Regions from separate parts of the Ligilactobacillus sp. RTP31139st1_D10_RTP31139_211217 genome, predicted to be linked through region 2. Evidence: predicted binding sites of a transcription regulator. Region 2 holds the regulator's gene; each other region holds the start of a gene.

Region 1 (2,270 bases), on a different contig from region 2:
CTAATGTTGTCCAATGCAAGCTAAACTCCTTTAAAATCAATATGGTTACATGCCCAGGTGATGCATCAAAAACTACGGTAATAGCATCTCATTTTGGTAATGAGGTGCTATTTTTTTGTAAAAAAATAACAGCTAACATTTACCGTTGAGCTGTTATTGTGCTTAATGACTTGTTCCAAATAAATTAACGATGACTACCCCGATCAAGATCAAGGAGATCCCTAATAAGGTCAACCAATTGATGCTTTCCTTAAAATAAAAAACACTGACTGCTGTCGCTAAAATGATCCCGATACCCGACCAGACCGCATAAGCCAAACTCAGATCTAGATTTTCTAACGACTTAGTTAAAAAGAAGAAACATAGCCCATACGCAACTAATGCTAAAGTCGAAAATGATAGTTTCGTAAACCCATCTGACATCTTCAAAAAAGTCGTTCCTAAAAATTCACCGATGATCGCTGTTGCTAAATATACATAACTCATTTATTCTTCTACCTGTCCTTTCAAATTGGTCAACATCTCTTCATTTAAATCGTTCAATAAGCGCAACTTTTCTATCCCTAAAGCTTGCGCAGCTTTTAATTCCTTAGTTCGTAATTCTACCAAAACTGTCCGCGCCTGCTCTTGTCCAACTTCATTTAAATATAAGATCTTACTGCGTTTATCAGTCGGATCGGGAAGGGTCATGATCTTTTCTTCTCGGCTCAACTTGTTGACTATTGAAGTAACAGTCTGTTTAGGCAGACCTGTTTCTTTGATCAAACATGTCAACGGTAATTTAAAGTCATGATTTTCAAACACTATAAATACATAAAGCAATGATGACGTGAGCCGATTTTTAGCGATCAACTGATCATAAACATGGTTAAATGCGATCCAATCTGCAGTATAACGTTTTAGCTCGTTTTCCATTTTCGCCTCTCCTTTTTAGTCCGATTTCGTACTAAATAATAATAGGAATTTTTAGCAAATGCAAGTTTATTTGATTTGACCATTTTTGACCAATAGGTTACAATAGCAATACACAGTCAGTCACTGACTTCAAATTTATTAATATTGCGGAGGTTCCCACTATGAATTTAGTTCCTACAGTTATTGAACAATCATCTCAGGGAGAACGTGCCTATGATATCTATTCTCGTCTCTTAAAAGACCGGATCATCATGGTTTCAGGTGAAGTTAACGATGATATGGCAAATGCGATCATCGCCCAATTACTTTTCTTAGATGCTCAAGATCCTGAAAAAGATATCTATATGTATATCAACTCTCCCGGTGGTTCCGTTTCAGCTGGATTAGCAATTTATGATACTATGAATTTTGTTAATGCAGATGTGCAAACGATCGTTATGGGAATGGCAGCTTCAATGGCTTCTGTTTTAGCTACAGCTGGTGCTAAAGGCAAGCGCTTTGCATTACCTAACTCAGAGATCATGATCCACCAACCATTAGGCGGGGCACAAGGTCAATCAACTGAGATCCAGATCGCAGCTGAACACATCTTGAAGACACGCAAATTGATCAACGAGATCTTAGCCGAACATTCTGGACAAGATATCGAAACGATCGATCGTGACACTGAACGGGATAACTTCATGACCGCACAACAAGCAGTTGACTACGGTTTGATCGATGGGATCATGAAAAATAAAAAGAAAAAATAATCATTAAAAAACAAGAGTGTGAAATATGCGAGCAACGCATATGTTTCACACTCTTGTTTTTTTAGTTTGTCTTCAATAATAGATCTGTCGCAGAAATGAGCTTTTTCTTATCGATAAAAATGTATTTCATTAGATAGCCTAAGAGAACAGGCAGTACTACGAACAAACAGCTCAAACTTAAGATACTCAACCAACCTGGCGCCATAAAACCGTATGCTGTCAGCGGTCCGACCAAGCCACTAAAGCCAAAGCCAGCACTCATCGGTGTACCTTGAATATTGAATATTGCGCCTAAACCACCCATGATCGCCGAACTGATGACTACCGGCAGATAAAGAATAGGTTTTTCCAGCATATTGCCCATTTGGATCTTGGGAGTACCAAAGAAGTGAGCGATCACAGTTCCCAAGCTATTGACTGAACTTCCCATGATCGCTAAAGTGAATGCCCCAGCAGTAATACCTAAATTAGCCGATCCTGAAGCGATCCCCGTGATCCCGATCGCAGCTGCGATCCCAACTGAACTGATCGGTGAACAGATCAACACTGCAAACGAGATACCCATTAAGATCCCCATCAAAATAGGTTGTAAGAGCGTAAAGG
Region 2 (2,270 bases):
TGCACTTAGATTATTCGACCGATGTGATGGAGATCATGACCGAGCTTAGAAGAGATTGGGGTCTAGTGTATCCCGAAGAAAAATAAGATTTTCCTTTTACATTTAACAAACTAGTATTATAATAGTAGTTGTTCTCGGGATGTAGCTCAGTTTGGTAGAGCACCACGTTCGGGACGTGGGGGTCGCAGGTTCAAATCCTGTCATCCCGATCAATTACTAGTTAGAGTCGTACCTATACAGGACGGCTCTTTTTGTTTCAAAGGGGGAATCATAATAAAGCGCTCAGTTTGTCTTTTGCTAATCGGGGCTTTTGTCCTCGGGGTCAGTGGGTGTAGCTATCACGTGACGTGGGGCAAAAACGGTGTCACGGTGGCAGTCGTGCCTGCTAAAAAAGCGAGCTCGGTCAAAGATAAAGTGGTTTCGTCAACAACTAGTCACAGTAGTTCGGCTAAGCATTATACTAAAGCCGATACTAAAGAAGAGCTCGACCAGATCACGGCTGAGCTATTGGCGCCGTACGAGCAAAGAGGTTACACCAAGGAAAAAAGGTTTACGGGGACGAAGACACAGTATGCTAAATGGGAAAGAGATCCGACTAGCCCGACCGCTAAATATGCTGATCAAGCGATCTCAGTTGACCAGGCTAAAGGAACGGGCGCTCAGTTCGTATATTTTTGCCCAGCTAAACATGTTGTGTGGGCAGTGATCTTCACGGCAGATAAATAAAGGAAATTTTAAATCATCAGCCCTAGAAATTAGCACTAATTCATTGCCAACCATGGTGGATAACGTTTATAATTATAGTCAAAGTTAGTCAAACAGATTGAGGATAGTTTTATGCAAAATCGCAATATTTCCGATATAATCGAACGATATTTAAAGAGTATTCTTGCTGAAGCTTCCCAAGTTGAGATCAAACGTTCTGAAGTCGCAGACCAATTTGACTGCGTACCTTCGCAGATCAATTACGTGATCAAGACGCGTTTTACTTTGCAAAATGGCTATTTAGTCGAGAGTAAGCGGGGCGGAGGTGGGTATATTCGGATCGCCAAGGTCGATTTGATCAGTGACCCGGATATTTTAGATGAATTGATCGAGTACGTTGGGACCAGTATCAGCGAGACCAAGGCATTTCAGATCATTCAAACGCTCTATGAAAATGAGCTATTGACACATAAAGAAGCACATTTAGTAGCGACTGCGATCGAGAAAAGCACGCTAGCACTATCCGACAATGAGTTAGAAGAGGCGATCCGTGCCAAGATCTTGAATCGCATTTTAAATCGTCTGCGTTGTGCTGATCAATAATAGAAAGAAGGGGATCTTATGGATTCAACATCTTACACACCGAGTGCTAACCAAGTCTTGTTACTTGCACAAGAACAAGCTAACTACTTCAAGCACCAAGCGATCGGGACCGAACATTTATTGTTAGCCCTTGTTTTGGAGGAAAATGGTGTTGCCGGTCAAGTTTTAAGGCAAAACCTCGTAAGTAGTGTCGATATCAAAGAAGAGATCGAGCGGCTCGCAGGGTATGGGACTTTGCGCCGTCAAGCACCAGATAGTTATTTACCATATTCACCAAAATCCAAGGCTGTCTTAAATGATGCCTTGCGCCAAGCGATGATGATGGGTTCGTCTAAGATCGGGACCGAACATTTATTATTGGCACTATTAAATGATGAAAATATTTTATCTTCGCGGATCTTGTACAGTTTACAAGTCGATACTCGGCGGTTGCGGCAGTTGTTGTTGCGCCAATTGGGCATGACTGACCGCCAACGTCAACGTTTAGCTAAGCAAGCCAGTGAAGCGCAAAAACGTTCTAAGACAGAAACGCTAGATGGTTTAGCCCGTGATATGACGGCGATCGCACAAAATGAAGACACCGATCCCGTTATCGGGCGCACCAGTGAAGTCAAGCGTGTGATCCAAGTTTTAAGTCGCCGGACGAAAAACAATCCAGTATTACTAGGCGAACCTGGTGTGGGTAAGACAGCGGTCGCAGAAGGCTTAGCCCAAGCGATCGTCAACGGGGATGTCCCTGAGAATTTGGCGAAGAAACGCTTGATGATGCTCGATATGGGCTCGCTTGTAGCTGGTACCAAATACCGAGGCGAATTCGAAGACCGTCTAAAGAAGATCTTAGAAGAAGTCTACCGTGATGGCAATGTGATCTTGTTTATCGATGAGATGCATACTTTGATCGGTGCTGGTGGGGCTGAAGGTGCGATCGATGCCTCCAATATCTTAAAACCTGCTCTAGCGCG
Region 3 (2,270 bases), on a different contig from region 2:
GCCGGCTTCATCTAAGAGGTCGATCGCTTTATCCGGCAAATAGCGGTCCTGAATGTAACGTGTCGAAAGCTGGATCGCACTTTCAAGAGCTTCATCAGTATAAGCAACTTGATGATAGCTTTCATATTTAGCGCGCAGGCCGAGTAAGATCGCTAAAGCTTCTTCTTTAGATGGTTCTTCGACTTGAACGGGTTGTAGACGCCGCGCTAAGGCAGCATCTTTTTCGATCGTCCGAAATTCGTTTAAAGTAGTAGCCCCGACGAGTTGAAATTCACCTCGAGCTAGAGCTGGTTTTAAGACGTTACCAGCATCCATGCCACCCTCAGCGTTCCCAGCGCCAACGATCTCATGGATCTCGTCGATAAAGAGGATGATATCTTGTTTTTGTTTCAATTCATCCATTAATTCTTGCATGCGTTGTTCAAATTGACCGCGGATCCCGGTCCCTTGGACTAAGGAAACAACGTCTAGGCGGATGACTTTTTTATTCAATAGTTTTTGTGGAACATCGCCGTCAACGATCTTTTGGGCAAGCCCTTCGACCACTGCAGTTTTACCAACGCCGGCTTCACCAGTAAGAACAGGATTGTTTTTAGTGCGACGATTCAAGATCTCAGTTACACGTTTTATCTCGCGGTCACGCCCAATGACGGGGTCAATCTGGCCCGCTTTAGCTTGGGCAGTGAGATCGAGCCCATATTTATCTAAAATGCTACCGTTATCCCCATTATCACCGGCTTTTGTTGGCGGTTCTTGTGCGGGTGTATGGCGCTGTTGATTTTGTTGGTTAATCTCTTTGAAGAAATCAGCGAATGGGTCACTACCAAAGGAATCTTGGAAGATATCATCTAAAGATGGAGGTAGTTGACTTTGATTTTTCAAAGCGCGATAGCAGTTAGGACAAAGATCGATCGAAGTTTGGCGACCGTTGATGTTTGTTGTTAAATGTAGCGTAGCTTGGTTTTGCTGACAATTTTGGCATAACATAGCTATTCACGACCTTTCCGGTAAAATTTAATGTCAAAATTAGTTTGACCAACTTTGACCTTTGTAGCTTTATTATACAAATTTTTATCTTAAGTGCAAGCAAAAAAATCGGTAGATGGTATAATTTAAAAATGTGCGAGAGGGGGTAGCAGGATGGAAAAAGATTATCAAGCTCTATTAGATCGCTTGCATGCAGGTGAGATCACAGAATTTGAGATCGAAACCGCTGAATTTATGGATTTTCAAAAAATTTTACTAAATTATAATTATCGGAAAAATGTAGTCGGCACAGCTAAACGTGGCGGCGGAGTTATCTATCATTATCATAAAAATGATAAATAAATTTTTTTTGACATATTATCAAAATGTTTAAGAGTGATGCCTTGTCTTGATAAATAATTCATGGTATTATCTTTTTATAGCAGGTGCAATACTTAGTGTAATCGCTAATGTAAACGAATTCTTTTGCAGCTGTAATCAATTTGTTTACTAATTGTTGCACAAATCTTATTTATATTTAAAGGAGCATGATCCACAATGGAAAAGAAAGAATTTCACGTAATCGCAGAAACAGGTATTCACGCACGCCCAGCTACACTTTTGGTGCAAGCTGCAAGTAAATTTAACTCAGATATTACTTTAGAATATCAAGGTAAATCAGTAAACTTGAAATCTATCATGGGTGTTATGTCATTAGGTGTAGGTCAAAACGCTGACGTTGTGATCTCTGCTGATGGTGCTGATGAAGCAGAAGCAATCGCTGCTATCACAGAAACAATGACAAAGGAAGGACTTGCTGAATAATGACGAAAATGTTGAAGGGTATCGCAGCTAGTGACGGAATTGCAGCCGCAAAAGCCTACATGCTCGTGCAACCTGACCTTTCATTTTCTGAAACCAGCATCTCTGATCCAGAAGCTGAGATTAAGCGTTTAGATGATGCTGTTGCAGCCTCCAAGAGTGAGCTTGAAGCTATCAAGCAAAAAGCTGCCCAAAACTTAGGTGCTGAAGAAGCTGAAGTTTTTGAAGCGCACTTGACGATCTTGGCTGACCCTGAAATGATTGGTCAAATCGAAAATCAAATCAAGAATGAAAAAGTTAATGCTGAAGCTGCGTTGAAGAGCGTGACCGACATGTTTATCTCCATGTTTGAAGGTATGACAGACAATGCTTACATGCAAGAACGTGCAGGTGATATTCGTGACGTAACTAAGCGTGTTATGAGTCATTTGTTGGGTGTAACTTTACCTAACCCAGCTTTGATCAACGAAGAAGTCGTGATC

The links. The regulator CtsR, encoded in region 2, represses protease genes until heat stress. The targets are predictions, from matches to a motif close to TTGGTCAAAAAAGGTCAAANA.
Region 1: a site for CtsR is predicted at 988-1,008, ahead of clpP (ATP-dependent Clp endopeptidase proteolytic subunit ClpP). Genes of this name have one in related genera too.
Region 3: a site for CtsR is predicted at 1,029-1,049, ahead of ABT996_RS07250 (ATP-dependent Clp protease ATP-binding subunit). Genes of this name have one in related genera too.

What each region holds. Positions count from the first base shown of each region.
Region 1 is NZ_JBCOAR010000005.1:137,134-139,403, forward strand. Features, by position in the region: gene ABT996_RS04720 (DMT family transporter) at 163-486, opposite strand; gene ABT996_RS04725 (MarR family winged helix-turn-helix transcriptional regulator) at 487-915, opposite strand; gene clpP (ATP-dependent Clp endopeptidase proteolytic subunit ClpP) at 1,077-1,667, shown strand; partial or broken gene ABT996_RS04735 (PTS sugar transporter subunit IIC) at 1,729-2,270, opposite strand, start outside.
Region 2 is NZ_JBCOAR010000009.1:28,995-31,264, reverse strand. Features, by position in the region: gene ABT996_RS06650 (Gfo/Idh/MocA family protein) at 1-86, shown strand, start outside; tRNA gene ABT996_RS06645 (tRNA-Pro) at 136-209, shown strand; gene ABT996_RS06640 (hypothetical protein) at 343-726, shown strand; gene ABT996_RS06635 (CtsR family transcriptional regulator) at 838-1,308, shown strand; gene ABT996_RS06630 (ATP-dependent Clp protease ATP-binding subunit) at 1,327-2,270, shown strand, end outside.
Region 3 is NZ_JBCOAR010000010.1:72,850-75,119, forward strand. Features, by position in the region: gene ABT996_RS07250 (ATP-dependent Clp protease ATP-binding subunit) at 1-987, opposite strand, end outside; gene ykzS (protein YkzS) at 1,141-1,329, shown strand; gene ABT996_RS07260 (phosphocarrier protein HPr) at 1,525-1,791, shown strand; gene ptsP (phosphoenolpyruvate--protein phosphotransferase) at 1,791-2,270, shown strand, end outside.